Regions from separate parts of the Kitasatospora sp. NPDC002227 genome, predicted to be linked through region 1. Evidence: riboswitches for the same ligand, from Rfam matches in the RefSeq annotation. Region 1 holds a riboswitch; the other holds the start of a gene.
The links. Region 1 has a riboswitch for glycine ahead of gcvT (glycine cleavage system aminomethyltransferase GcvT). Riboswitches for the same ligand answer to the same signal wherever they lie in the genome.

Region 1 (14,936 bases):
ACTACGCGGACGCGATGGTGGGGGACGTCGTGACGATCAAGAACTCGGTCGGGGAGCACGTCGACCCCGACAACGGCCTGAGCGGCTGGAACATGAACTGGAGCACGTGGTAGGCCGCAGCGGCCTGCCGGACGGGGAGTGACGACGTGAAGAGCAGCAAGCGCAGGGGGCTGGCCGCCGTGGGCCTGGGCGGCGCGCTGGTGCTGATGACGGCGGCCTGCGGATCGGGCTCGGGATCGGGCGCCGACGCGGCCGCCGCGCGGGCCGGGAGCAAGGCGCCCTCGGCCTCCGCCTCACCCGGGCCCACGGTCTCGGCCGCCGTGGTGAAGATCGAGCCGGCCGACGGGGCCAAGGACGTCAAGCCGGGCGGCGCGCTCAAGGTCTCGGTGGCGAGCGGCAAGCTGAGCACCGTCAAGGTGACCGACCAGCAGGGCCGGGCGGTCGACGGGGCCGTCACCGCCGACGGCTCCGGCTGGGCGCCCAAGGGCGCGCTGTCGGTCGGCCAGAAGTACACCGTGAACGCCACCGCGGCCGACCAGGCCGGGCTCGCCGCCACGGCCACCAGCAGCTTCACCACCCTCACCCCCGAGGACGAGGCCAGCCCGCACGACAACATCGACGCCCAGGGCACCTACGGGGTCGGCATGATCGTCTCGCTGGAGTTCGACCGGGACGTCAAGGACAGGAAGGCCGTCGAGGCCGGCATCACCTTCGACACCTCGGACGGCTCGGTGGTCAAGGGCCACTGGTTCGGCAGCCGCCGGGTGGACTTCCGGCCCGAGTCGTACTGGAAGCCGGACACCAAGGTGACGGTGCACTACCGGCTGAAGGGCGTGGAGATCGCGCCGGACGTCTACGGCGGGGTCGACGCCGACGAGCCGTTCACGATCGGGCGGTCCCAGATCTCGACGGTTGACGCCTCGTCGGACGAGATGAAGGTCGAGCGCGGCGGGCAGGTCACGGCGACGTACCCCATCACCGCGGGCAAGCCCGGCTTCGCCAGCTGGAACGGCACCATGGTGATCGGGGAGAAGTCCGGGACGACCCGGATGACCTCGCAGGGCATCACCTCCGCGAAGGGGGAGGAGTACGACCTGCAGGTGCCGCACGCGATGCGGCTGACCACCTCGGGCACCTACGTGCACGGCAACTACTGGAGCGACGCCTTCGGCTCCTACAACGCCAGCCACGGCTGCATCGGCCTCTCCGACACCCAAGCGGGCAGCGGGAGTTCGGACGCCGGTAAGTTCTTCGACAGTTCACTCGTCGGCGACGTGGTGAAGGTGGTCAACTCCAAGGGCGGCCAGGTGGAGCCCGACAACGGTCTGAGCGGCTGGAACGTCCCCTGGGGCAACTGGTGACAGCACGGTAACCACCAGCCTTGCTGGTGGCATATGCCAGCAGAATAGTGATCGTTTGGTCATTGTCCGTACGCGGCTGCTCGCGTTCCGCGATGATGGGCTCATGGCGGGCTGGGGCGAAGCAGAGTGGGCATCACTTCCCGGAGCGGGGAGTGGTGGTGACGTGGTGTCACGCGGCGGCTCGCTGCTGCTGGAGTCGCTGGAGCAGCTCCCGCCGGACGAGCTGGAGCGGCTGCACTTCGCCCGCTTCTGCGCCGAGCTGGCGGCGGAGGAGGAGGTCTTCCTCCCCGCCCGGCCCGAACTGGTCGGGGTGGCCCGCCGGGTCGTCCTGCACGCCCTGCAGGCCCTCCAGCTGCACCCGCAGCTGGAGGCCGGCGAGCTGCTGAGCGGCGAGCTGCTCTCCAACGCCGTCCGGCACGCCGGCGGCCGCACCATCGGCCTGCGGCTGACCAGGGCCCCCGGCAAGCTGCGGATCGAGGTCCGCGACTCCTCCCGGGCGCTGCCCTGCCGGATCGTCGCCGAGCCGGGCAACGAGAACGGCTACGGGTTGGTGCTGGTGGAGGCGCTCTCCGAGCGCTGGGGGGCGGATCTGCTGCCCCGGGGCAAGGGCGTCTGGTGCGAGCTCAAGATCCGCGAGCGTGTCACGGCCTGACAGGCGACGCGGAGCCCCCGTCCGCCGTGAAACCACGAAGCGGAGTCCACCACCCCCGTGGGCGGTGGACTCCCCCGAGGATCCACCGACCTGAGCGGCGGGGCGGTGGCCTCCGTCGCGATGGACCCAATCCTTCCGCTTCCGGCTAACCGCCTGCTAGCCGCCGGCTCACCGCTCGCTCACCGCCGGTGGGTCCGGCCGGTCAGCACTCGATGACGTTGACCGCGAGGCCGCCGCGCGAGGTCTCCTTGTACTTGATCTTCATGTCCGCGCCGGTCTCCTTCATGGTCTTGATGGCCTTGTCGAGGGAGACGTGGTGGCGGCCGTCGCCGCGCAGGGCCATCCGGGCGGCGGTGACGGCCTTGACGGAGGCCATGCCGTTGCGCTCGATGCACGGGATCTGGACCAGGCCGCCGACCGGGTCGCAGGTGAGGCCGAGGTTGTGCTCGATGCCGATCTCGGCGGCGTTCTCGACCTGCTCGGGGGTGCCGCCGAGGACCTCGGCGAGGCCGCCGGCGGCCATCGAGCAGGCGGAGCCGACCTCCCCCTGGCAGCCGACCTCGGCGCCGGAGATGGAGGCGTTCTCCTTGAAGAGCATGCCGATCGCGCCCGCGGCGAGCAGGAAGCGGACGATGCCGTCGTCGTCGGCGCCCGGGATGAAGTTGAGGAAGTAGTGCAGGACGGCCGGGATGATGCCGGCCGCGCCGTTGGTGGGAGCGGTGACCACGCGCTGCCCGGAGGCGTTCTCCTCGTTGACGGCCATCGCGTAGAGCGTGACCCACTCCATGGCGTTGGCCGGGCCGATGCCCTCGGCGCGCAGGGCACGGGCCCCGGCGGCGGCGCGGCGGCGGACCTTCAGCCCGCCCGGCAGGATGCCCTCGCGGGACATGCCGGCCGCGACGCACTCCTGCATCACGCCCCAGATCTCCAGCAGACCGGCCCGGATCTCGGCCTCGCTGCGCCAGGCCTTCTCGTTCTCCAGCATCAGGCCGGAGATGGAGAGCCCGGTCTCGCGGGTGAGGCGCAGCAGCTCCTCGCCGGTGCGGAAGGGGTAGCGCAGCTGGGCGTCGTCGGGCACCACGCGGTCGGCGCCGATCGCGTCCTCGTCGACCACGAAGCCGCCGCCGACCGAGTAGTAGGTCTTCTCCAGGACGGGCACCCCGGCCGCGTCGTAGGCGAAGAGGGTCATGCCGTTGGCGTGGTACGGCAGGGAGCGGCGGCGGTGCAGGATCAGCTGGCTGTCCGCGTCGAAGGCGATCTCGTGGGTGCCGAGCAGCTTCAGGCGCTTCTCGGCCTTGATCCGCTCGACGTCCAGGTCGGCCTGGTCGACGTCGACGGTGCGGGGGGAGTGGCCCTCCAGGCCGAGCAGGACGGCCTTCGGGGTGCCGTGGCCGTGGCCGGTGGCGCCGAGGGAGCCGAAGAGTTCGGCGCGGACGGCCGTGACCTCGGCGATCAGCCCCTCCGACTTCAGGCGGCGGGCGAACATCCGGGCCGCACGCATCGGGCCGACGGTGTGGGAGCTGGAGGGCCCGATGCCGATGGAGAAGAGGTCGAAAACGCTGAGCGCCACGGGGGACGTCCTTGTCTGGTCTCGTGGGAAGGACTAAGGGGGAGCATGGGACGGGGCACCGCGCTCCACCTTCCAGTGTGCGCGGTGCCCCGAGGTTTCGGAAGGCGAGGCGGGGGTAGGGGCCGCGCCTTCCGGGGGAAGACCTGGTTACAGGTTCGGGTACAGCGGGTGCTTGTCGGCCAGCGCGGTGACGCGGGCCTTCAGCGCGGCGGCCTTGGCCTCGTCGAAGCCCGGGAGCAGGGCCTCGGCGATGACGTCGGCGACCTCGCGGAAGTCCTCGGCCTGGAAGCCGCGGGTGGCCAGGGCCGGGGTGCCGATGCGCAGGCCGGAGGTGACCATCGGCGGGCGCGGGTCGTTCGGGACGGCGTTGCGGTTGACCGTGATGCCGACCTCGTGCAGGCGGTCCTCGGCCTGCTGGCCGTCCAGCTCGCTGTTGCGCAGGTCGACCAGGACCAGGTGCACGTCGGTGCCGCCGGAGAGGACGGAGACGCCGGCGGCGGTGCAGTCGTCGGCGAGCAGGCGGGCGGCGAGCGCCTTCGCGCCCTCCAGGGTGCGCTGCTGGCGGTCCTTGAAGTCCGCCGAGGCGGCGACCTTGAAGGAGACGGCCTTGGCCGCGATCACGTGCTCCAGCGGGCCGCCCTGGAAGCCGGGGAAGACCGAGGAGTTGAGCTTCTTGGCGAACTCCTGCTTGGCCAGGATGATGCCGCCGCGCGGGCCGCCCAGGGTCTTGTGCGTAGTGGAGGTGACCACGTCCGCGTACTGGACCGGGTTCGGGTGCAGACCGGCGGCGACCAGGCCGGCGAAGTGGGCCATGTCGACCCAGAGGTACGCCTCGACCTCGTCGGCGATCCGGCGGAACTCGGCGAAGTCCAGCTGGCGCGGGTAGGCGGACCAGCCCGCGATGATGACCTTGGGGCGGTGCTCCTTGGCGAGGCGCTCGACCTCGGCCATGTCGACCAGGCCGGCCTCGTCGACGTGGTACGCGACCACGTTGAACTGCTTGCCGGAGAAGTTCAGCCGCATGCCGTGGGTCAGGTGGCCGCCGTGCGCCAGGTCCAGGCCCAGGATGGTGTCGCCGGGCTGGGCGATGGCGAACAGGGCGGCCTGGTTGGCGGAGGCGCCGGAGTGCGGCTGGACGTTGGCGTACTCGGCCCCGAACAGCTCCTTGACCCGGTCGATCGCGATCTGCTCGGCCACGTCGACGTGCTCGCAGCCGCCGTAGTAGCGACGGCCGGGGTAGCCCTCGGCGTACTTGTTGGTCAGCACCGAGCCCTGGGCCTCCATGACCGCCACGGGGGCGAAGTTCTCGGAGGCGATCATCTCGAGGGTGGTCTGCTGGCGGTGCAGCTCGGCGTCGACCGCGGCGGCGATCTCGGGGTCGAGCGCGTGCAGGGACTGGTTCAGAACCGTCATGGTGGGTCTTCCCGTCGTGTGGACCGTGGGGAGGCAGGGGCGGCCGCCGCGCTGCGGCCGCCCCGGTTCGAGCGGGAGGCTCAGGCGCCGATGAAGGCGTCGTACTCGGCGGAGGTGAGCAGCTCGTCCTGCTCGGCGGTGACCTCGACCTTGAACAGCCAGGCGTCGCCGAACGGGTCGTTGTTCACCGAGGCCGGGTCGTCCACGACGGAGTCGTTGATCTCGACGACCTTGCCGGAGACCGGCGAGAACAGGTCGCTGACGGACTTGGTGGACTCCAGCTCGCCACAGGTCTCACCGGCGGTGACCTCGTCACCGACGGCCGGGAGCTGGACGTAGACGATGTCACCGAGCGCGTCGGCCGCGTGCTTGGTGATGCCGATGGTCGACACACCGCCCTCGGCGGCCGTCAGCCACTCGTGCTCCTTGCTGTACTTCAGGTCGGTGGGGTTGCTCATGGCGTCATTCTCCAGGATCGCAAGAGGGTAGGGCGAAGCCGTCCGCTGAGCGGACCGGACATACAGGGGACGTGGTCAGGTTCAGCGGGCGCGCTTGTAGAACGGGAGCGCGACGACCTCGACCGGCTCGTGCTTGCCACGGACGTCCACGGCCACGGCGGTGCCGGGCTCGGCGTGGGCGGCGTCCACGTACGCGATGGCGATCGGCTTGCCCAGGGTGGGGGAGGGGGCGCCGGAGGTGATCCGCCCGATCGGGGTGCCATCGGTGCTGACCACGCCGTACTCGGCGCGCGGGACGCGCTTGCCCTCGGAGACCAGGCCGACCAGCTTGCGCGGGGGGTTGGTCTCGGCCTGGGCGGCGGCCGCCTCCAGGGCCTTGCGGCCGACGAACTCACCGTTGTTGGTGGTCTTGTCGAAGCGGACCACTCGGCCGAGGCCCGCGTCGAACGGGGTGAGGTCGGTGTTCAGCTCATGCCCGTACAGCGGCATGCCCGCCTCCAGGCGCAGCGTGTCGCGGCAGGAGAGGCCGCAGGGGACGAGACCCGCACCGGCGCCCGCCTCGGTCAGCGCCTGCCACAGGTGCTCGGCGTCCTCGGGGCGGCAGAAGATCTCGAAGCCGTCCTCGCCGGTGTAGCCGGTGCGGGCCAGCCAGACGGACTTGCCCGAGACGGTGGCGGGCAGCAGGGCGTAGTACTTGAGGCCGGGCAGGTCGGCGTCGGTCTGCGAGGCGAGGATGCCGTTGGCCTCCGGGCCCTGGACGGCGAGCAGGGCGTAGGCGTCGCGGTCGTCGCGCACCACGGCGTCGAAGCCGGCCGCGCGCTCGGTCAGCGCGTCGAGCACGACCTGGGCGTTGGAGGCGTTGGCGACGACCATGTACTCGGTCTCACCGGTGCGGTAGACGATCAGGTCGTCCAGGATGCCGCCGTCCTCGCGGCAGATCATGGTGTAGCGGGCGCGCAGCTCGCCGAGGGCGGAGATGAAGCCGACCAGCGCGTGGTCGAGCAGCTCGCCGGCCTGCGGGCCGGTCACGGTGATCTCGCCCATGTGCGAGAGGTCGAAGAGGCCAGCCTTGGTACGGACGGCCAGGTGCTCCTCGCGCTCGCTGCCGTAGCGCAGCGGCATGTCCCAGCCCGCGAAGTCGGTCATCGTCGCACCGAGCGAGCGGTGCAGGGCGTCGAGCGCGGTCAGACGGGGTGCAGACATGGCGGGATGGCTCCTTGGCTGGGCACTCAGGGGCGCCACGCTGTGGGCGTGGACCTGCGTACGGGCATGCGGGGGCGGCTTCTCCCCATCTGTCGTCGCAACCTGAGAGCTTCACCGCCCACACTTGCCCGCAAGGACAAGGATGGCGGCTTGCACCGTGGGTGGGCGCACGGCGCGGCCGTGTCCACTTTCCAGATGTGCCTAGCCCGTGCGGTAGGGGGGCCTGAGAGATTCCGGGGAGGACTTGCTCCTTCGGCGCCGGCCGTGCCCTGGGGGCACTCCGGACTCTCCCGCGCGGGTTCGAGCGGCCAATATGGAGTTGACATCCCCCGGGGAGGACGCGCCCATCATGGCATGCCCGGAGCTGGGGAGGGGAGAGGGGCCCGGCGCCGCTGTCAGGTCACACTCCCGCCACGGCCCCGTCACAGCCCCGGCGCCGCCACGGCTCGGGCCGATAGGCTCTCCCCGAGGCACGGACGGGCAGAGGGGCGGTGGCATGGGACACCCGGCGGGTGAGACCCAGGCGCAGGGCTGGACGACCGAGGGCGGCGGCTGGCCCGCGAACGAGCTCGAGCAGGTGCTCACGGCTGCGCTCGGTGACCCCGGTGCCACGCCCCGGGTGATCGAGGTGCTGGCGCGCAGCCAGATCTGGATCCCGCTGCCGGCCGGCGCCGACCCCCACGGCCACGCGCTCGACCTGCCCACCATCGAGCTGGCGGGCGCACCGTACGTACCCGTCTTCTCCTCCCAGGAGCTCTTCCTGCGGCACGCCCCCGGCATGCCCTTCGCCATCGCCCCGGCCTGGGAGTTCGCCCGCGGACTGCCGCTCGGGGTGGGCATCGCCGTCAACCCCGAGGCCCCGGTGGGCATCCCGGTGCCACCCGAGGGGGTCGGCGAACTGCGCCGGGGCCCGCAGGGGGACCGCTGGCAGCAGCAGCCGGACGGGGCCCGGGTCGCCCTGCGCGAGCCGGCTCCGCACGAGGAGCCGTACGCCTTCCTGGCCGCCGCCATCACCGAACTGACCCAGCAGCCGGGCGTGCTGACCGCGCGCCGGGCGCTGGCCAGCGTCGAGGGCGAGAGCGCCGTGCTGTACGTCGGCGTCCAGCTGGACGCGGCGGCCGACCCGGCGCAGGTCAACGACGCGCTCGGGCGCGCGCTCGGAACCGCGGGGGCGCCCTGGGGCGTCAACCTGGTGCTGCTCGACGCGGTCGCCGACCCGGTGGTGGAGTGGTTGCTGACCCGGGTGAGACCCTTCTACGCGCGCGGTTAGCCGCGCGGTCGTTGAGCGAAAGGCATCAGGGTGAGTGCGACGGGCGGCGGTGCGCTGGAGCGCGCCATGCGTGAGGTCGCGCCAGAGCGGTACGAGGCGTACGAACAGCTGCTCCGCGCGCTCGCCGAGGGCGAGGTGTGGATGCTGCTGTGGCACGGACAGCCCGGCAGCCCCGACGCGCAGTACGGGAACATGGAGATCGGCGGGCTCGGCTACGCCCCCGCCGTCACCTCCGCCGAGCAGCTGGCCGCCTCCGGCTGGGCCCGGGCGCACGAGGTGATCCCCGGCACCGAGATCGCCAGTGCCCTCTACCGCACCCGCTGGGGCCTGTGGCTCAACCCGCACGCGCCCGGCGGCGGGGTCGGTATCCCCTGGGCCGACCTGCGCCGGGTGGCCGCCGGGCTCGACCGGCTGCCGGCCGGCCCGCTGCAGCTGAGCGAGCCGCAGCTGAACGCGCCGCAGTTCTACGCCGTGCTGGCCCAGCAGGGGGCCGAGCTGTCGTGCCTGCGGGCGCTGCGGGCCGCCTGGGTGCGCCCGGTGCTCGGCGGGGAGTACCTGGCGATCGGCCTCGACCTCTACGACGCCTCACCCCCCGCGGTGGAGGCCGTCCGGGCGCTGGTGCAGCGTGCGCTCGGGCACGCTCCGGAGGGCCTCTCGGTCTCGACCGTGCTGCTGGCCGACGACTACGACCCGGTGGCGCTGTGGATGCGCGCCCAGGCCCGCCCGTTCTACGACCGCGAGGCCGCGCCGCGCCCGGGCTACGGCTGGCCTCCGCCCCAGCACTGAACTCCCTTCGCATGCGATGGAGCTGAGCCGCAGTCATCTCGGTCGTAGGCGCCCGGCCCCGCCGGTAACAGCTGTGTGAAGAGCGTTATGCGGCAAGATCACCGATGCATGCCGACAGATCACAGTTGGGCATCCTTCGGCAGCCAGGTCTGGCGGAACGCTGCTCCGATGACGGAGAGTCTCCGCAGTGCAGTGCGCGGGACCAGCCCCACGAGGGCCCAACGCGCAGCCTGAACTACAGAAATTCTGTGACGCTCCACCTCTTCACTGCCTTGCACCACCCCCCGCCCCGACCGCCGCGCCCCCACAACGCGCGCCGGCACCGCGGGGACCCCTGACATCGATCTGCACCGCCGCAGCCACCTGGCGACGGCACCACCGCACCGACGCACCGCACCGCACAGTCGCGAACAACCGGACCGTCCTCGGCACCGGGCCCGGACCGGGTCCGGCCCTCCGCGCACGTCCAGGACACCGTGGGCCGGCCACCGTCGGCGAGGGGAACGAACTGACTCATGACCACACCCACCGAGACCACCGGCTCCGCCGCCGAGGCCGGGCCTGAGGCCGCCTCCGTAGCCGCGCCGAAGAAGATCGAGGGCCGCTCGCCCGGCAAGATCGCCTGGGCCCGCCTGAAGCGCGACAAGGTCGCGCTCTTCGGCGGCGCCGTGGTGGTCCTGCTGATTCTGGTGGCGATCTTCGCGCCGGTGATCATCTCGCTGTTCGGCCACCCGGTGGACGAACCGCACCCGGACCAGATCAACCCGGACCTCGGTCTGCCCAACGGCGCCTACGGCGGCATCAGCGGCGACTTCTGGCTCGGCGTCGACCCGAAGTTCGGCCGCGACGTCTTCAGCCGGGTCGTCTACGGCGCCCGGGTCTCGCTCGGCGTGGCCTTCTCCGCCGCCGCCCTCTCCACCGTGATCGGTGTCCTCCTCGGCATGGCCGCCGGCTTCTTCGGCGGCTGGATCGACTCCGTCATCAGCCGGGTCATGGACGTGCTGCTGGCCTTCCCGCAGCTGCTCTTCTCCATCGCGCTGATCTCGGTGATGCCCAACGACCTGATCGGTCTCAGCGGTTCGTTCCTGCGGATGGTCATCCTGGTCGTCGTCATCGGCTTCTTCGGCTGGCCGTACATCGGCCGCATCGTGCGCGGGCAGGTGATGTCGCTGCGCGAGCGCGAGTACATCGACGCCGCCCGCAGCCTCGGTGCCGGCAGCGGCCACATCCTGCTCAAGGAACTGCTGCCCAACCTGGTCGCTCCGATCCTCGTCTACATGACGCTGATCATCCCGACCAACATCCTCAGCGAGGCCGCGCTCAGCTTCCTCGGTGCCGGTGTCAAGCCGCCGACCCCCTCCTGGGGCCAGATGCTCAACGACGCCATCGGGATCTACCAGTCCGACCCGACCTACATGGTCATCCCGGGTCTGGCGATCTTCGTCACCGTGCTCGCCTTCAACCTCTTCGGTGACGGCCTGCGCGACGCGCTCGACCCCAAGGGCAACTGAGCCCGCTTCACAGCCCCTCGATCGGCCCCGCCCGATCCCACTGTTCTCGGGGGTTTCACCCACCCCCGGCGGACCGCTCAGGCCCGCACTTCTCCAGGAGGAATCAGTACCCATGACGCGTAACCGGACGCTTGCCGCCGCCGCCCTCGCGGCGACGCTGGCTCTCACCATCTCGGCCTGTGGCGGCTCCAAGAGCGGCGGCACCAGCCCGTCGGCCGGTGCTTCGGCGCAGGGCGGCTTCAACGCCGCCGTCGACAAGGTGCTGAACCCCTCCGACAAGAAGGGCGGCACGCTCAACCTCTGGACGAGCACCGACGCCGACTCGATGGACCCGGGCCGTGCCTACTACGCCTCGGTGTGGAACTTCGAGCGCTACTACGCCCGCACCCTGCTCGCCTTCGACGGCAAGCCGGGCAAGGACGGCCTGAAGCTCGTCCCCGACCTGGCCGCCGCGCAGCCGACCATCTCGGACGACAAGAAGACCTACACCTTCAAGCTGAAGAGCGGCCTGAAGTTCGAGGACGGCTCGCCGATCACCTCGAAGGACATCAAGTACGGCATCGAGCGCATCTTCGCGCAGGACGTCATCTCCGGCGGCCCGGTCTACCTGGTCAGCTCCCTCGACCAGGGCCAGAACTACCCCGGCCCGTACAAGGACACCGCTCCGGACAAGCTGGGCCTGAAGACGGTCCAGACCCCGGACGACACCACCATCGTCTTCAACCTGAAGACCCCGGACTCGTCCTTCCCGTACCTGCTCGCGATGGGCTCCGCCGCGCCGGTCCCGATGAAGTCGGACACCGGCTCCAAGTACGGTGACCACCCGGTCTCCTCGGGCCCGTACATGTTCAAGACCGCGCAGGCCGGCAAGTACTACGAGCTGGTCCGCAACCCCAACTGGGACCCGGCCACCGACCCGTTCCGCAAGGCCCTGCCGGACGTCGTCAAGCTGACCGTCACCACCAACGCGGACGACATGGACAACCGCGAGCTGGACGGCACCGCCGACCTCGACTGGTCGCAGACCGGTCTCTCGCAGGCCGCCCAGGTCAAGGTCCTGACCGACCCGAAGCTCAAGGCCAACACGGACGACCCGTACAACGGCTTCATCCGCTTCATCGCGATCTCCTCCAAGGTCGCGCCGTTCGACAACGTCCACTGCCGTAGCGCCGTCCTGTACGCGGCCGACACCAAGGCCCTGCAGACCGCCCGTGGCGGCCAGACGGCCGGTTCGCTCTACGGCTCGATGCTGCCCCCGAACATCGCGGGCTCGGACGACTACGACCCGTTCAACCTGACCAAGGGCACCCCGGACCTCGCCAAGGCGAAGTCCGAGCTGGCCGCCTGTGGCAAGCCGGACGGCTTCAAGACCACCATCGCCGTGCGTGGCAACAAGAAGAAGGAGGTCGACTCCGCCGTCGCCCTCCAGACCGCGCTCAAGGCGATCAACGTGGACGTCACCGTCGACCAGTACGACGGCAAGCTGCTCCCGTCGGTCATCGGTGCGCCGGACGTCGTGCACCAGAAGGGCTACGGCCTGATGGTCGCCGGCTGGGGCGCCGACTACCCGAACGGCTCCGGCTACATGCAGCCGCTCATGGACAGCCGCTTCATCGTCAAGAACGGCAACAGCAACTACCCGGAGATCAGCGACCCGGCCGTCGACGCCCTGTTCGACAAGGCCGCCGTCGAGACCGACCCGACCAAGGCTGCTGACCTCTACAAGCAGATCAACCACAAGGTCACCGACGGGGCCTACTGGCTGCCGATCGTGGCCGACAAGGCGCTCAACTACCGCAACCCGCGCCTGACCAACGTCTACGTCTCCGACGCCTTCGGCGAGGTGGACTTCCAGGCCCTCGGTGTCTCCGACGGCAAGTGACGTTCCCTCACCCGCTTCCGTAGTTTCGCTCAGCTAGTCCGAAGGGCAGGTGAGGGCGTCCGCCGGGGCCGGCCGGGACTCCTACAGGAGGACCGGCCGGCGCCCGGCGGCGCCGACCGCAATGCTCGTGTATTTCATCCGACGGCTTGTGAACGTCGTCGCCATGCTTCTGGTGGTCTCCATGGTCACCTTCGGCATCTTCTTCATGGTGCCGAAGCTCACCGGGACCGACCCGGCCATGCTCTACGTTGGCAAGATCGCCAGTCCCGAGGCGATCGAGGGCATCCGGCACAAGATGGGCCTCGACAAGTCGATCCTCGAGCAGTACCTGCTCTTCCTCAAGGGTCTGTTCGTCGGGCGTGACTACAGCACCGGTGTGGACATCACCCACTGCTCCGCGCCGTGCTTCGGTTACTCCTTCAAGACCGAGCAGGAAGTCTGGCCGGTCCTCCTGGACCGCCTCAGCGTCACCGCCTCGCTCGCCTCCGGCGCGTCGATCCTGTGGCTCGTCCTCGGTGTCGGCACCGGTGTGATCTCCGCCCTCAAGCGGCGCACCGCGCTGGACCGCATCACCATGACCACCGCGCTCGCCGGTGTGTCGCTCCCGATGTACTTCACCGGTCTGATCGCCCTGGCGATCTTCGTGCACCAGCTCGGCTGGTTCCCGAACAGTTACGTGAACCTGTCCGACGACCCGGTGATGTGGTTCGAGAACCTGGTGCTCCCCTGGATCACCCTGGCCTTCCTGTTCTCCGCCACGTACGCCCGGCTCACCCGGGCCACCCTGCTCGACGTCCTCGGCGAGGACTACATCCGCACCGCCCGGGCCAAGGGCCTCGGCGAGCGGACGGTCATCGGCAAGCACGCCATGCGCTCCACCCTCACCCCGATCCTCACCGTCTTCGGTATGGACCTCGGCGGTCTGATCGGCGGCGCGGTGCTCACCGAGACCACCTTCAACTTCCGTGGCCTCGGCTACGAGGCGGTCGCGGCGATCAGCGCCAGCGACCTCCCGGTGATCATGGGTGTCACGCTCTTCGCCGGCTTCTTCATCATCCTGGCGAACCTCGTGGTTGACGTGTTGTACGCCGTTGTCGATCCTCGGGTGAGGCTGGCATGAGCAAGACCGAAAACAGCGCCACCCCGGCCACCGTCAAGGCGGACGGCCCCGGCGCCTTCCTCTCCGTGCGCGACCTGAAGGTGCACTTCCCCACCGACGACGGCCTGGTCAAGTCCGTCAACGGCCTGAGCTTCGACCTGGAGAAGGGCAAGACCCTCGGCATCGTGGGCGAGTCCGGCTCCGGCAAGTCGGTCACCTCGCTCTCGATCATGGGTCTGCACCGCCGGGGCACCAAGCGCGGCGCCCCGCAGATCTCCGGCGAGGTCTGGCTGGACGGCGAGGAGCTCATCGCCGCCGACCCCGACCACGTGCGCAAGCTGCGCGGCCAGAAGATGGCGATGATCTTCCAGGACCCGCTGACCGCCATGCACCCGTACTACACGGTCGGCCAGCAGATCATGGAGGGCTACCGCGCCCACCACCCGGGCGTGAACAAGAAGCAGGCCCGCACCCGCGCGATCGAGATGCTCGACCGGGTCGGCATCCCGCAGCCGGACAAGCGGGTGGACGCCTACCCGCACGAGTTCTCCGGCGGTATGCGCCAGCGCGCGATGATCGCGATGGCCCTGGTCAACGACCCCTCGCTGCTCATCGCCGACGAGCCGACCACCGCCCTGGACGTCACCGTCCAGGCGCAGATCCTGGACCTCATGCGGGATCTGCAGAAGGAGTTCGGCTCGGCCGTCATCATCATCACCCACGACCTGGGCGTCGTCGCCGAGCTGGCCGACGACATCCTGGTGATGTACGGCGGCAAGTCGGTCGAGCGCGGCCCCGCGGCCCAGGTCTTCGAGGCCCCCGAGCACCCCTACACCTGGGGCCTGCTCGGCTCGATGCCGCGACTGGACCGGGAGCTGCAGGAGCGGCTCGTGCCGGTCAAGGGCACCCCGCCCAGCCTGATCAACGTGCCCTCGGGCTGCGCCTTCCACCCGCGCTGCCCGTACGCGGAGCTGACCGGCGGCCGTTCCACCAGCGAGGTCCCGGCGTTCGCCGAGGTCAAGCCCGGCCACCACGCCGCGTGCCACCTCCCGGCGGCCCAGCGGCACCAGATCTTCGCCGACGAGATCGCGCCCCGACTGTGAGCGCGTTCCAGGCCGCTGCGCACCACCTTTTTGGAGAAACCTCATGACGGACAGTCAGACGGCGACCATCCCCTCGCCCGCCCCGGCCGCCGATCGCGAGCCGCTGCTCCGGGTGGAGGGCCTCACCAGGCACTTCCCGATCACCAAGGGCCTGCTGCGCCGTCAGACCGGCGCGGTCCGGGCCGTCGACGGCATCGACTTCACCGTCAACGCCGGGGAGACCCTCGGCGTGGTCGGCGAGTCGGGCTGTGGCAAGTCCACCATGGGCCGCCTGATCACCCGGCTGGACGAGCCGACCGGCGGGAAGATCCAGTTCCAGGGCACCGACATCACGCACCTGGGTGTCTCGGCGATGCGTCCGCTGCGCCGCGACATCCAGATGATCTTCCAGGACCCGTACTCCTCGCTGAACCCGCGGCACACCGTCGGCACCATCGTCGGCGCGCCGTTCAAGCTCCAGGGCGTCGAGCCCGAGGGCGGGGTCAAGAAGGCGGTGCAGGACCTGCTCGAGCTCTGCGGTCTTAGCCCCGAGCACTACAACCGCTACCCGCACGAGTTCTCCGGCGGCCAGCGCCAGCGCATCGGCATCGCCCGCGCGCTGGCCCTCAAGCCGAAGATGATCGTCGCG
Region 2 (14,936 bases), on a different contig from region 1:
GACGGTTCGATCACCCTGGACTTCCCGGCCAACCCGCCGGTGGCCGCCGCCGTCCCGCCCGGCCTCGCCGAGGCCCTCGGCGCCGAGATCCTCGCGGCGTACGACACGGGGGCCCTGGGCGACCTGGTGGTCGTGCTGAAGAGCGAGCACACCGTCCGCGGCCTGCGGCCGGACCTGAACGCCGTCGCCACCCTCCCGGTCCGCGGCGTGATCGCCACCGCGGGGGCCGACGACCCCGCCGGGCCGTACCAGTTCGTCTCCCGCTTCTTCGGCCCGGCCTGCGGCATCCCGGAGGACCCGGTGACCGGCAGCGCCCACACCGCCCTGGCCCCGTACTGGGCCGAGCGGCTGGGCAGCCTCACCCTGACGGGCTACCAGGCCTCGCCCCGCGGCGGCTCGGTGACCTGCGAGCTCAAGGGCGGCCGCGTCCTGCTCTCCGGCCGGGCCGTCACCGTCCTGGAGGGGGTGCTCAGCCCGTCGGCAGCCAGCTGACGTGGCCGGCCAGCAGCGCGTAGCCGACGAAGGCCACGGTGTCGATCAGTGCGTGCGCCGCCACCAGCGGCGCCACCCGCCCCCACCGCCGGTACAGCAGGCAGAACACGGCGCCCATCACCATGTTGCCGACCAGCCCGCCGACGCCCTGGTAGAGGTGGTACGAACCGCGCAGCACCGAGCTGGTGACCACGATCGCCGGCCAGCCCCAGCCGAACTGTCCGAGGCGGCGCAGCAGGTACCCGAGGACGATCACCTCCTCCAGGATCGCGTTCTGCCAGGCGGAGGCGATCAGTACGGGGATGCGCCACCAGACGTCGGGCAGCCCGGACGGCGCCACCGTCAGGTTGACCCCGAAGGCCTGGGCGCCCAGGTAGAGCAGCAGGCCCGAGCCGCCGATCGCGGCGGCGACGGCCGCGCCGCGCCCGAGGTCCGGCCATCTGCGCCGCAGGTCGAAGCCGATGGCGCGCAGCGAGCTGCCCTCGCGCACCAGCAGGTAGCCGACCAGCGCGACCGGCATCAGCCCGCGCAGCACGTAGTAGAGCTGCCAGGCGAGGTCCAGCCAGGGGCGGCCGGGCGCCAGCGAGGAGTTCAGCCGGGCGACCTGCTGCCCGAGCGCCGTCGGCGCGGTGAGCGAGCCGGTGAAGCTGATCAGGGCGGACAGGCCGCTGGCCCCGAGCGAGAGCCCGAGCACGATCAGCAGCTCCGCCGCCAGCAGGCGGCGCGAGGGCGCGAGGGTCTCGGGTTCGGTCGTCACGGCAGTCACCAGGTGCTCTCCAGCGCGGGGCGATCAAGGCCCGGCGGCGCACCGCGCCACCGGGCCGATCATCCTCGCACACGCTCCTGGGAGCCGGGCGCTACCCCACCGGCCAGGTGTGCACCGGCTCCCCGGTGCGGCTGTGCTCCATGTACCGCCGGGTCATCGCCGCGATCGAGGCCGCCCGGTCCATGCCGTACTGCTCGCGCAGCCGGTGCACGGTGGCGGCCTGCCAGGCGGCGCCGTTGGTGCGGCGCAGGCAGCGCTGCTCGATGATGCCGAGGTAGCGGTCCCGGTCGCCGGGCTCGATGCCCCACTCGTCCAGGCCCTGGTGGGCGAGCGGCAGCAGTTCGTTCAGCACCAGGTCGGTGACGGCCACGGCGTTGGTGCCGCGCGCCCCGCGCCCGTGCCGGGGCCACTGCAGGACGGACTCGATGCCGTACCGGGCGGCGTGGTGGAAGTTCTCGTCGGCTTGGGCGAAGGCGAGCCGGCTCCAGACCGGCCGTGGCTGCTCGGCCAGCACCCGGACCAGGCCGTAGTAGAAGGCGGAGTTGGCCAGCGTGTCGGCCACCGTCGGCCCGGCCGGCAGGCAGCGGTTCTCCACCCGCAGGTGCGGCACCCCGCCGGCGACGTCGTAGATCGGGCGGTTCCACCGGTAGATGGTGCCGTTGTGCAGCCGCATCTCGGACAGCTTGGGGACTCCTCCGGAGGCCAGCACCTTGCCCGGGTCCTCGTCGGAGCAGATCGGCAGAAGCGCGGGGAAGTACCGCTGGTTCTCCGCGAAGAGGTCCAGCGCGGAGTCCACCCAGCGCTCCCCGAACCAGGTGATCGGGCGCACGCCCTGTGCCTTGAGCTCGGCCGTCCGGGTGTCGCAGGCCTGTTGGAACAGCACGGGGCGCGTCTCGCGCCAGAGCTCGCGCCCGAACAGGAACGGCGAGTTGGCGCCGAGCGCCACCTGCACCGAGGAGATCGCCTGGGCGGCGTTCCAGACCGAGGCGAACCGCTCGGGGGTGACCTGCAGGTGCAGCTGCACCGAGGTCGCGGCGGCCTCGGCCACCATCGAGACCGACTCGACGGACAGGCGCTCGACCCCCTCGATGTCGAGCGCGATGTCCTCCCCGCGCGCGGCCAGGATCTGGTCGCTGAGCAGGGTGTACCGGTCGTTGCTCGACATCGCCTCCGCACCGGTGTGGTCCAGGTCGAGGGTCGGCAGGATGCCGACCATCACGATCCGGGCCCCGACGGCCTCCGCCTGCCGGTCGGCGTAGTGCAGGCCGGTGACCAGCTCCTCGCGCAGCTCGTCGAGGACGTGGCCGCCCAGGCGCCGGGGGGCCACGTTGAGCTCGATGTTGAAGCGGCCCAGCTCGGTCTGGAAGTCGCTGGAGGCGATCGAGGAGAGCACCTGCTCGTTGGTCATCAGGGGCAGGCCCTGCTCGTCCGCCAGGTTGAGCTCCATCTCCAGGCCCATCATGGCCTTGGGCCGGTCGAACCGCCCCTCTCGCAGCATCCGTTCCAGGGCGTCGAGACAGCCTTGGAGCTTTCGCCGGTAGAGCTGCCGGTCGGAGAGCTCCGCCCGTGTCGCAACGACCTTCTCGCCCATGGGTGCCCCTTCACCAGTGGTCGACGGCTTCTGCCCAGTGCTCGCCTACAAAATGTCAGGCCTGCATGATGCCCACCCGGAAGATCCATACCCCGCAGGTCGAACAGCTTGGCGACACAAGATGACTGACAGACCGTCAGCTGTTTCCCGACTTGCCGCACGCCACTGAACGTGATATGAAGGTCACCCTGCGCACCTGTTCGAGTAGAATTCGCACTGCGCTCTGCCCGGTGCCGCGCCGCCCGTGTCTCCCCCTCGGCGGCAGGCTCCCGCCCGCACCGCGATCATGCCCAACCGGACACGGCCAGGTCTCCCGTCACACCCACTGCCAGCCGGTATGCCGCACTCGCACGCCAATCTCTCCCGGAGAGGCGCCCCGCCATGACTCTGCAGACTCCCCAGCCTCCGCCCAGCGCCCTGCGCGCGGTGCTCGCGGCACTCGACTCCGAGGCCGCACTGCGCCGCCCCGCCGCCGCCGCACTGCGACATGCCGAGGGGCCGCTGCTCCCCGCGCACCCGCTCGCGGTCCACGTGCTGAGCGGTCGGGGCGCCGAGCTGTACACCGCCCCCCGGACGGGCTGGCGCTTCCTGATCCAGCCCGGTCCGGCCACCGGTCTGGCCCATCCCGCCCCGGCTGCCGCGGCCGTCGCGGCGGCCGAGGTGATCGAGACGCCGGACGGGCACGCCTTCTCGCACTTCACCGCCGGGCCCTACCTGGACTCCACCGTCCGGGCGCTGCGCCAGGCCTGGCAGCTGACCCAGGCCGCCCGCTCCCGGCACCTGCCCAGGCTGCTGACCATGCCGGGCCACTACGCCACCGCCCTGTGGCTGCACCACCCCGAGCCCGGCCCCGCCACCGACCTGCTGATCCCGCTGGCCCCCGCCCCGCTCGGCGTCACCGCCCACCGGGTCTACCCGGCCGCCGAGCTGCTCGCCCTGCTCGAGCGCGCCCTGACCCCCGCCCCGCTCGCCCTCGGCCTGTCCTCCTAGCGCCTCGGGGCAGTGCACAATCACCCGGACGGGCCAGCCCCGGCTGACCCGTCCGGCACCGCCGTGCCCGTACGGCCGCCTGAACGGGTGGTCCGGGCGATCAGTTGTGTCGCAAATCACCAAATCGCTGCGCGGCGCGCCCGGGAGGCAGACACTGGGTACCGCGGGGGAGCGATCAGCCCTACCCGTGACAGTGCCGGTTCACACCCGAACCGGTGGGTAGGTTCCGGCCGGTGCGGCGAACGCCCCGGGGGCAGCCGTACGCGGGCCGGGCCGTAAGCGAAGCGAGGGTACGAGCTATGTGCCAGCACCGTCCGGAGTGTCCGTCGGCGGAGTCGAACGACCGTGAGGCGGCCATGCCCGTGGCACGCCACCCCGAGCAGGGCTGGAGCCTGCTCTGCAACGGCGTCCTGCTCTTCGACGACACCGGTGAACTCCTGCCCGACGGCCGGGTCATCGCCCCGCGCCGCCAGCCGGCCCTCTCGGCGAGCTGAGGAGCACCACGGACCACGGGGGTCCGAACCACGTACGAAGGCCCTGGCGGAGCAGCAGCTCCACCAGGGCCTTCAGCGTGTCTGAACCGGTCAGACGCCGTACTCGTCCAGCGGCGGGCAGGAGCAGACCAGGTTGCGGTCGCCGTAGGCGCCGTCGATCCGGCTCACCGGCGGCCAGTACTTGTCGGCCGGGTTCACGCCGGCCGGGAAGACGGCCTCCTGGCGGGTGTAGCCGTGCGCCCACTCGCCGGCCAGGGTGGCCGCGGTGTGCGGGGCGTTGCGCAGCGGGTTGTCCTCCGCGGCCCACTCGCCCGAGCCGACCTTCTCGATCTCGGCGCGGATCTCGATCATCGCCTCGCAGAAGCGGTCGATCTCGTGCAGGTCCTCGGACTCGGTCGGCTCGATCATGAGCGTGCCGGCCACCGGGAAAGACATGGTCGGCGCGTGGAAGCCGTAGTCGATCAGGCGCTTGGCGATGTCGTCCACCGTCACACCGGTCTCCTTGGAGAGCGGGCGCAGGTCGATGATGCACTCGTGCGCCACCAGGCCGCCGGGGCCGGTGTAGAGCACCGGGAAGTGCGGGGCCAGGCGCTTGGCGATGTAGTTGGCGTTCAGCACGGCGACCTGGGTCGCGTGCTTGAGGCCCTCGCCGCCCATCAGGCGCACGTACGACCAGGAGATCGGCAGGATGGCCGCCGAGCCCCACGGCGCGGCCGAGATCGGGCCGACACCGGTGGCCGGGCCCGCCTCCGCCTGCAGCGGGTGGTTGGGCAGGTACGGCGCGAGGTGCGCGCGCACCGCGACCGGGCCGACGCCCGGGCCGCCGCCGCCGTGCGGGATGCAGAAGGTCTTGTGCAGGTTCAGGTGCGAGACGTCCGCGCCGAACTTGCCCGGCTTGGCGAGGCCGACCAGGGCGTTCAGGTTGGCACCGTCCACGTACACCTGGCCGCCGGCCTCGTGCACCATGGCGCAGATCTGGGTGATCTCGGTCTCGTACACGCCGTGGGTGGACGGGTAGGTGACCATGAGCACCGAGAGCTGGTCGCGGTGCTGCTCGATCTTGGCCTTGAGGTCCTCGACGTCCACGTCGCCGTCGACCAGGGTCTTGACCACGACGACGCGCATGCCGGCCATCACGGCGGAGGCGGCGTTGGTGCCGTGCGCCGAGGAGGGGATCAGGCAGACGTCACGCTGGGTGTCGCCGTTGGCGTGGTGGTAGGCGCGCACGGCCAGCAGGCCGGCGAGCTCGCCCTGGGAGCCGGCGTTCGGCTGGATCGAGACGGCGTCGTAGCCGGTGACCTCGACGAGCTGCTGCTCCAGGCCGCGGATCAGGGTGAGGAAGCCCGCCGCCTGGTCGATCGGCGCGAAGGGGTGCAGCTGGCCGAACTCGGGCCAGGTGACCGGCTCCATCTCGGTGGTCGCGTTGAGCTTCATGGTGCAGGAGCCCAGCGGGATCATGCCGCGGTCCAGCGCGTAGTCCCGGTCCGACAGGCGGCGCAGGTAGCGCAGCATGGCGGTCTCGGAGCGGTGGCTGTGGAAGACCGGGTGGGTCAGGTACTCGTCCTCGCGCAGCAGCGCGGCCGGCAGCGCGTCGGCGGTCTCGGCGACCTCCGCGGCGCTGACGCCGAAGGCGGCCCAGACGGCGGCCAGGTGCTCGCGGGTGGTGGTCTCGTCGCAGGAGACGGAGATCAGGTCCGCGCCGTCCTGGTAGACGTTGACGCCGTTCGCGCGGGCGGCGGCGGCGATCTCGGCGGCCTTGCCGGGGACGCGCGCGGTGACGGTGTCGAAGAACTCGCCGGCGGTCAGCTCGACGCCACCGGCGCGCAGGCCCTCGGCCAGCGCGGCGGCGTAGCGGTGGGTGCGGCGGGCGATGTCGGCCAGGCCGTCGGGGCCGTGGTAGACGGCGTACATCGAGGCCATCACGGCCAGCAGCACCTGGGCGGTGCAGATGTTGGAGGTGGCCTTCTCGCGGCGGATGTGCTGCTCGCGGGTCTGCAGCGCCAGGCGGTAGGCGCGGTTGCCGTCGGCGTCGACGGAGACGCCGACCAGGCGGCCGGGCAGGTTGCGGGCGTACTCGGCGCGCACGGCCAGGTAGCCGGCGTGCGGGCCGCCGAAGCCCATCGGCACGCCGAAGCGCTGCGAGGTGCCGCAGGCGATGTCGGCGCCGAGCGAGCCGGGCGACTTGAGCAGGGTCAGCGCCAGCAGGTCGGCGGCGACCGCGACGACCGCACCCAGGCCGTGGGCCTGCTCGATCACCGGGGCGAGGTCGCGGACCGCGCCGGAGGCGCCGGGGTACTGCAGCAGCACACCGAAGACGCCGCGCTCGGCGATCTCGGCCGGGATGCCCTCGGCGAGGTCGGCGACGACGACCTCGACACCGGTCGGCTCCGCGCGGGTCTGGATCACCGCGACGGTCTGCGGCAGGGTGTCGGCGTCGATCAGGAAGACACCGCCCTTGACCTTGGTGACGCGGCGGGCCAGCGCCATCGCCTCGGCGGCGGCGGTGCCCTCGTCGAGCAGCGAGGAGCCGGAGGTGTCCAGGCCGGTCAGGTCGGCGACCAGGGTCTGGAAGTTGAGCAGCGCCTCCAGGCGGCCCTGCGAGATCTCCGGCTGGTACGGCGTGTACGCGGTGTACCAGGCCGGGTTCTCGAGCACGTTGCGCAGGATCACCGGCGGGGTGAAGGTGCCGTAGTAGCCGAGGCCGATCATCGGCTGCAGCACGGTGTTGCGCGAGGCCAGCTCGCGCAGCTCGGCGAGCACCTGGGCCTCGCTGCGCCCGGCGGGCAGGTCGAGGGCGGTGAGGCTGCGGATGGCCTCGGGCACGGCGGCGTCGGCGAGCTCGTCGAGCGAGCCGTAACCGACGAACGCCAGCATCTTGTCCTGGGCGGCGGCGTCGGGGCCGATGTGGCGGGACTCGAAGGGGCTGGCCTGCTCAAGCTGGGTGAGCGTCGCTTCGGTGGTCGGCTGGGCGTTCATGGGGGTCGAGGCCTCCTGGTCACGGACCGGCGGGGGTGCGCACACCGGAGGGCCCGATTGCCGCTGTGGGGCAGCGACGGCTCCCTGGGTACGACCCGACAGGCCTCCCCCTCTGTCATCGGTACCTGAGAGCTTCGCCCGCACGCGACGCCGGAGCGCCCCGTCGGCTTGCACCGTCGGTGAGGGCGGTGGCGTCGGCTCCCTGGCCGTCGACACTGCCCTGCTTTCCAGAGTGACCTATCCCACACGGTACGGATGCCTGAGAGATTCCGGGGAGGGTTTGCTCCTTCGGCGCCCCGTCTCCGCAGTTCACGGGGGTCGGGGACTCTCCCGCGCGGGCTCGGCGGTCGCGCCCAGGGTACCAGCGCGGCAGGCGCTGATCACCGGCGCTGTCAGGTCGGACGGCCCAGCTCGGAGCACTCCCGAACGGCCCAACCCCTGCCCGGACGGCGGTATCCGGCTCGCTGCCACCCGTTTGATGGCTTTTCGTATGAAATGGCAGCCGGACAGCTCCGCCGGCCGCCGGCCGACCGACCTTTCCCGGAGCAACCCGCACTGGAGGACAACGTGCAGACCGATATCGATCCGCGCGACCTGATCGGACACAAGGCGGTCGACCGGAACGGTGACAAGATCGGCACGGTCGACGAGGTGTACCTCGACGACGCGACGGGCGAGCCCGAGTGGGCCGCCGTGCGGACCGGGATCTTCGGGCGGGACGCCTTCGTCCCGCTGACCACCAGCGAGTTCTCCGGCGAGGAGCTCAAGGTCCCCTACGACAAGGCCTTGATCAAGGACTCGCCGGACTTCGGCGTGGGCCAGCACCTCTCCCCCGCCCAGGAGCTCCAGCTCTACCGCTACTACGGGCTGGAGACCACCTCCTCCGCCCCGCCCCCCGCGGCCGGCACCACCTCCGCCGACCACGACTTCGGCACCGTGCAGACCGCCGTCCCCCCGGCGACCACCACCGCTGCCGCAGCCACCGCAGCCGCAGCCACCCCGGCCGCGGTCACCCCGCCCCCGAACCCCTCTCCCGCTCCGTTGATGCCCGAGGCGACCACCATGGCGTTCACCACCCCCGTCCGCGACCACGACAAGTCCGCCCCCGCCGCGCCGATGCGCCCGGTCAACTCCGCCACCTCCCCGACCCTCGAACGGCCCGCGGCCCCGATGCCCTCGGCCGAGACCAGCGCGCCGAGCGGCCCGGTCGAGATCACCTGCCGCGAGGAGCGGCTCGACATCACCACCGAGTGGGCGGTCACCTACACCGCCCGGCTGCGCAAGTACGTCACCAGCGAGGCCGTCGAACGGCACGTCCCGGTGGTGCGCGAGCGGGTCCGGGTCGAGCGGGTGCCGGTCAGCGACGGCGAGCGGGACGCGCTCACCCAGGAGGAGATCGCCGAGGCGGTCGAGGAGGTGACCCTGCAGGAGGAGCGGCCGGTGGTGCACAAGTACCTGGTGCCGATCGAGCGGGTCCGCCTGGTGGTCGAGCGCTACACCGACGATCACGTGATCCGCGAGGAGCTGCGCCGCGAGCACGTGGAGATCCAGGACGGCCCTGACGCACCCGAAGCCCACGAACCGCCGCAGTGACCCCGCCCCAAGGGCCCCGGCGCCGCCGGGGCCCTTGGCGTACCGTCAGGGCCGCTCCGCCAAAGCTTCATCGGTCGATATTTGACACACTGAACTATCGGGGTGCATGGTTACTTCAGTTCATTCACTTTTCCCCGGCACAAGCGACCACCGCAGGCCGGGATCGAACTGGAGGAAGTCACCGTGAGTGAGGCACCACAGCCCACCGCCACGGCCCCCAAGCCGAGCAGTGCCCGCGTGCTCCCAGCCCTCGTGCTGGCCATGCTGGCGTTCAGCGTGGTGCAGACCGCGGTCGTCCCGATCCTGCCCTCGCTGGCCAAGGAGCTGAAGGTCAGCGGCTCCAACATCACCTGGCTGATGACGGCGAACCTGCTGTCCGCGGCCGTCCTGACCCCGCTGCTCGGCCGCTTCGGCGACCTGCGCGGGCGCAAGCCGGTGCTGCTGATCTCGCTGGCCGGCCTGGTCGCCGGGTCCGCCCTGGCGGTCAGCACCCACTCCTTCACCTGGCTGGTCGTCGCCCGCGTGCTGCAGGGCGCCGGCGGTGGCGTGCTGCCGCTGGCCATCAGCATCGTCCGTGACGAGCTGCCCCGCGAGAAGGTCACCGGCGGCGTCGCCGCGATCTCGGCCTCGATGGGCGTCGGCTCCGGCCTCGGCCTGGTCGCCACCGGTCTGCTGCTCGAGCACTGGAGCTACCAGTCCATCTTCTGGATGGGCCTGATCTTCGGCCTGATCGCCGTCGGCCTGGTCGTCCTGCGCGTCCCGAGCGACCCGGTGGTCGACAAGGAGGGTGGCGCCGACCCGCTCGGCGCGATCACCCTGGCCGGCTGGCTCTCCGCGCTGCTGATCGCCGTCAGCCGGGGCAACGAGTGGGGCTGGACCGCCACCAAGACCCTCGGCCTGTTCGCCGTCGCGGCCGTGGTCGCCCTGGTCTGGATCATCATCGAGGTCAAGGTCAAGCACCCGCTGGTCGACATGAAGATGATGGCCCGCCCGGCCGTCGCCTTCACCAACATCTCCGGCCTGCTGATCGGCTTCGGGATGTACGGCTCCTTCATGGTCATCAGCAACTTCGCCCAGACCCCGCAGAAGTTCACCCACTACGGCTTCACCGCGACCGTCCTGCACGCCGGTGTCATGCTGCTGCCCTCCGCCGTCGGCTCGATGCTCGCCGCCCCGGTGGGTGCCCTGCTGATCGGCCGCCGCGGCCCGCGTCTGCCGCTGGTCCTCGGTGGCGTGCTGGGTGCGGCCTCGATGGCCTACCTGGCCCTGCGCCACAGCGCCGAGGGCGACATCTACCTCGCCTCCGCCGTCTTCGGTCTCGGCGTCGGCCTGGCCTACGCGGCCATGCCCGCCTACATCAACGGCGCCGTCCCGGCCGAGCAGTCCGGCATCGCCAACGGCATGAACGCCGTGCTGCGCACCGTCGGTGGCGCCATCGGCACCGCCGTGATGGCCGCCATCCTGACCGGCGACACCATCAAGGGCCTGCCGATCCCGCTGCCCACCCTGGACGCCTACAAGAGCGCGTTCTGGACGGCGGGCGTCATGTGCCTGATCGCCGGCCTGGTGCCCTTCGCCATCCGCCGCATCAAGCCCGCCCTCACCACCCCGGCTCCGGCTGACACCCGCGAGCCCGCCAAGACCGGCGTCTGACAGGGACGCCCAGCCGAGCGCCAAGGGACAGGGCGCCCGGCCCCGGGCCACAGCGGTCGACGAGGGCATCGCGACCAGCCACGAGCCCGGCCCCGGAGGCCCCGCACCTTGCACACCAGGTGCGGGGCCTCCGGGCATCCCGGCAGGCACCACCCCCAGGGCCGGACCGGCCGCGCCTGCGGGCGCTCCTCGCCCCGGCGCCGCCCCCGAATTGCGGCCCCCACCCTGGCCCGGGCCCGGCCCTGCTCGCTATGCTCGCCCGCCAAGCGGCACGCCGACCCCAGGGAGCCCACCGGTGCAGGACGCCAGCGAGAACACCCACCGCGCGCTCACCCTCGGCCTGCCGATCGGCCTCGGCGCCCTGATCCTCGCCGGAGTCGGCGGTATGGCCCTGCTCAGCGGCAACGCCCCGCACACCGCCGCGCCGCGGCCGGCCGTCACCAGCCCGTCGCTCTCCCCCGAACCGAGCCTCTCCCCCAGCCCTTCGCCCAGCTCCTCGCCCAGCAGTCCGCCGCCCCCGGCCGCCTCGCCGAGCGCGACACCGCCTCCGCCTCAGCCCTCCGCCTCGCCCCACCGCACGCCGACGACGGCTCCCCGGCCCGCCACCGACACGCCGCTGCCGCACCCCACCGTCACCCACCCGCGCCCGCAGCCGAGCTCCTGCCCGCCCGGGCAGATACTCCTGCACACCGGCACCGGCACCGAGTGCGTCACCCTGGTCCACCCGTCCCCACTGCCACGGACCACACCCCCGCTCGTCCCGGCCGGCTGAGCGGCGTCAGTCGAGGGCGAGGCGCTTGTTGAGCGCCTCGCCGGAGGGCAGGGGGTCGATGAAGTTGTGCAGGAAGGCGAGCAGCGCGTCGGTGTCCAGGCCCTCGGAGGCGGCGTCCATCGAGGCGTAGAGGAAGTCCTCGATCTCGGCGACCGCGGTCGCCAGGCGCCGCCCCTCGGGGGTGAGGCTGAGCTGGAGGTAGCGGCGGTCGTCGGCGTCCGTGCGGCGCTCGACCAGCCCGGCCGCCACGACGCGTTCGACCAGCCGGCTCGGGTTGGTGCCGCTCTCGCACACCAGGAGCTGCCCGAGTCCGTTGAGGCTCAAGGTGCCGTGCTGCTGGAGCAGGCGCAGCACCTCGGCCTGCGACGGCGTGATGCCGTGGGGCTTGAGAGCCTGGATCAGCAGCCGGTTGCCTTCGCGCTGGGCCGCCAGGATCGCGAACCTCAGGTGTTCGGCCTTACGCATCAGCATCCTGTCGGGTGCCCGCCTGACCGGCGAGGAAGTCGTTGACGGCCGCAGCGTAACTGACGGGGTGCGAGAACCTGAACATGTGGCCGGTGCGCGGCAGCACGACCTCCCGGGCGTCGGGGATGCCCGCGAGCATGACCTTGGAGGCGTCCTCGCCGATCAGCACGTCGTGAGAGGGCGTCAGGAGCAGGGTCGGGACGTGGACCCGGCCCAGCGCGTGGACGTGGTCGGCGGTGAGGACGGCCCGCAGGCGGGCGCCGAAGGAGGTGGCCGGGGTGTTGTCGAGGAACAGCTCACGGCTGCGCGCCTCGGTCCAGGGCACCTCGCCCTCGCCGTCGAACGGGGAGGCCAGGCGGTGGGCGTGGGCCCGCAGGGTCAGCTGCCGGTAGAGCGGCCCGCGCGCCTTGCCGATCACCCGCATCAGGGCCTTCCACGGCTTCGAGTCGACCGGGTTGGCCGCGAATCCTCCGGACAGGACCAGGGCGCGCAGCCCCTGCGGGCGGCGGGTCGCCAGCGCGAGCGCGACGTTCGCGCCGAACGAGTCGCCGACCAGCACGTAGTCGTCCAGGTCCGCGATCGCGTTCTCGACGTGGTCGGCGTAGCGCTCGATGTCGTCGACGCCCTCGGGCAGGCGCAGCGTCCGCCTGGGTGCGTCGCCGTAGGGGGCGAGCTGCTCGGCGCTCCACGGAGCACCGGAGAAGCAGGGGATGAAAACCAGGGTGGGGTTCTTCGCCGAAGTGTTCATATCGGACACGTTACACGACACATGTGTCATGACATATGTTGCCTGCGGCACATCCAGGCCCGCCTCGGGTGTGCCGCAGGACTCAGCCGCGGACCAGCGGCTGCGGCTCGGCCGGGCTCAGGTCCGGGTCCTCGATCGCGAAGGTGCGGACCCGGCCGGGCAGGCTGTCCGGCGTCTCGAACCGCACGGTGACCCGGCCGACCCCGCTGCCCTGGACCCAACCGGGGCCGTACGCGGCATGGGTGACGTCCTGCCCGGGGTACCACTGCCGGACGGGCGGCTCGACCACCAGGGTCTGCACCACCGGCGCCGGCCCGCTCGCGGACGCGGCCGAGGGCTCATCGGCCAGGGGCAACTGCTCCACCGCCGGCTCCCCCGCCGCCAGCTCCTCGGCGGCCGCCTGCGCGAACAGGTCCTCCTGCGTGTAGTCCGCCAGCTGGGAGACACCGACCCCCAGCAGCCGCACCCCGCCGGCCGTGTTCACCTGCAGCGCGAGCCGCCGCGCCGTCTCCGCGATCACCGCCGGATCGTCGGTGGGGGCCCGCAGGGTCTCCGACCTGGTCAGCGTGGAGAAGTCGAAGCGCCGCACCTTCAGCACGACCGTCCGCCCGGACCGCCCGGCCGAGTGCAGCCGGGCGACGCAGCGGGCGGTGAGCACCTCGATCTCGTGCAGGATCCGGTCCCGGTCGAGCAGGTCCACCGGGTAGGTGTCCTCCACCGAGACCGACTTGGCGTCCCGGTCCGGCACCACCGGGCGGGAGTCCAGGCCGAGCGCCATCTGGTGCACGCCGGCGCCGTGGGCGCGGCCCAGCAGCTGCACCAGCTCTGTCTCCCCCGCCTCGGCGAGGTCGGCCACCGTCATCATCCCGGCCCGCCGCAGCACCTGCTCGGTCGCGGGGCCGACCCCGGGCAGCGCCCGGACCGACATCGGCTCCAGGACCGACCGCTCGGCGCCGACGCCGATCAGCACCAGCCCGTCCGGCTTGGCCTGCTCGGAGGCGATCTTCGCCATCAGCTTCGACCCCGCGAGCCCCACCGAGCCGGTCACGCCCGTCACCCGGCGGATGTCGGCCCGCAGGTCCTCCCCGATCGCCATCACCAACTCCGGCCCCGCCTCTGGCCCGGCCTCGGCCAGCGCGGGGCCGTACGGGCCGGCCTCCAGGTCGACGAAGGCCTCGTCCAGGCTCAGCGGCTCCACCAGCGGCGACAGCTCCCGCAGCAGGCTCATCACCTGCTCGCTGACCTGCCGGTACGCCGTGAACCGCCCGGACAGGAAGGCCGCGTTGGGGCACAGCCGCCGGGCCTGCGCCATCGGCATCGCCGAGTGCACCCCGAACTTGCGCGCTTCGTAACTGCAGGTCGACACCACGCCGCGCCCGCCGACACCCCCGACGATCACCGGCTTCCCGCGCAGGCTCGGCTTGGCCGCCTGCTCCACCGCTGCGAAGAAGGCGTCCATGTCGAGATGGAGGATGCTCGGCACTGACCGCACCCGCCGATCATGCCTCAGCCCTCTGACAATCGCCTTCCCGCCACGGCCGGCGCCGGGTTCACCACCCCTCAGCCGCGGGCGGCGTCCGCCAGCGCGGCCGCGATGCCCGGCTCCGTCGCGCCCAGGTACTTCGGATCCGGCGTCAGCAGGGCGTTGACCGCCGCCTTGCCGGCCCCCGGTATCTCGCGCAGCCCGCCGTAGTACCAGGTCACGTCGTGCGGCTCACCCACCCCGACGGCGTACGAGTCGATGCCCGCCGCCTGGCACAGCGCCAGCGCCCGCCGCACGTGGAAGTCCTGACTCACCAGCACCGCCCGGTCCACCCCGAAGATCCGCCGGGCCCGGGTGCAGGAGTCCCAGGTGTCGAAGCCCGCGTAGTCCCGCACCACCCGCACCGGCGGCACCCCGTGCGCCACCAGGTAGTCCCGCATCGCGTCCGGCTCGTCGTAGCTGATCCGGCCGTTGTCCCCGGTCACCAGGATCGCCTCGACCTTGCGGTCCCGGTACAGCTCCAGAGCCGCGTCCAGCCGGCCGGCCAGGTACGGCGAGGGCTTGCCGTCGAACAGGCCGGCCCCGAAGACCACGGCGACCGGCGCCGAGGGCGCGCTCGCCACCGTGCCGATCCGGTCCCCGCCGTTCAGGAACAGCCAGGCGCTCGGCGCCGTCGCGCACACGGCCAGCCCGACCGCGACCTGGTACGCGATCCGCTGCCGCCGTCTGCCGGCCAGTAGCTTCGGTATCCGCATGACCGCCCCCGTCCTCCGCCTCGGTGATCCACTCACCGAACCGGACGACGCCGAGGGCGCCGCGGTTCCGCGGTGCGAGGGCGCTCAGCCCGCGCGGCCGCGCCGCTGCGCCAACTCGTCGGCCGGGTCGTGGCCGTGCAGCGTCTCGCCGGTGTCGG

Region 2: linked by a shared signal. The riboswitch ahead of gcvP (aminomethyl-transferring glycine dehydrogenase) and the one ahead of gcvT (glycine cleavage system aminomethyltransferase GcvT) in region 1 are both predicted to bind glycine.

What each region holds. Positions count from the first base shown of each region.
Region 1 is NZ_JBEOWY010000010.1:53,616-68,551, reverse strand. Features, by position in the region: gene ABT095_RS11730 (L,D-transpeptidase) at 1-113, shown strand, start outside; gene ABT095_RS11725 (L,D-transpeptidase) at 147-1,361, shown strand; gene ABT095_RS11720 (ATP-binding protein) at 1,525-2,013, shown strand; gene ABT095_RS11715 (L-serine ammonia-lyase) at 2,216-3,583, opposite strand; gene glyA (serine hydroxymethyltransferase) at 3,731-4,996, opposite strand; gene gcvH (glycine cleavage system protein GcvH) at 5,077-5,454, opposite strand; gene gcvT (glycine cleavage system aminomethyltransferase GcvT) at 5,536-6,657, opposite strand; glycine riboswitch at 6,859-6,960, opposite strand; gene ABT095_RS11695 (enhanced serine sensitivity protein SseB) at 7,154-7,927, shown strand; gene ABT095_RS11690 (enhanced serine sensitivity protein SseB C-terminal domain-containing protein) at 7,994-8,713, shown strand; gene ABT095_RS11685 (ABC transporter permease) at 9,229-10,224, shown strand; gene ABT095_RS11680 (ABC transporter substrate-binding protein) at 10,337-12,106, shown strand; gene ABT095_RS11675 (ABC transporter permease) at 12,228-13,226, shown strand; gene ABT095_RS11670 (ABC transporter ATP-binding protein) at 13,223-14,308, shown strand; gene ABT095_RS11665 (ABC transporter ATP-binding protein) at 14,352-14,936, shown strand, end outside.
Region 2 is NZ_JBEOWY010000076.1:5,039-19,974, forward strand. Features, by position in the region: gene ABT095_RS36740 (PhzF family phenazine biosynthesis protein) at 1-492, shown strand, start outside; gene ABT095_RS36745 (CPBP family intramembrane glutamic endopeptidase) at 470-1,258, opposite strand; gene ABT095_RS36750 (glutamate-cysteine ligase family protein) at 1,350-2,849, opposite strand; gene ABT095_RS36755 (hypothetical protein) at 3,231-3,839, shown strand; gene ABT095_RS36760 (DUF5999 family protein) at 4,139-4,333, shown strand; gene gcvP (aminomethyl-transferring glycine dehydrogenase) at 4,424-7,309, opposite strand; glycine riboswitch at 7,415-7,545, opposite strand; glycine riboswitch at 7,547-7,652, opposite strand; gene ABT095_RS36770 (PRC and DUF2382 domain-containing protein) at 7,877-8,902, shown strand; gene ABT095_RS36775 (MFS transporter) at 9,086-10,555, shown strand; gene ABT095_RS36780 (hypothetical protein) at 10,851-11,327, shown strand; gene ABT095_RS36785 (MarR family winged helix-turn-helix transcriptional regulator) at 11,334-11,792, opposite strand; gene ABT095_RS36790 (alpha/beta fold hydrolase) at 11,785-12,540, opposite strand; gene ABT095_RS36795 (DNA polymerase IV) at 12,623-14,032, opposite strand; gene ABT095_RS36800 (SanA/YdcF family protein) at 14,101-14,778, opposite strand; gene ABT095_RS36805 (MerR family transcriptional regulator) at 14,863-14,936, opposite strand, start outside.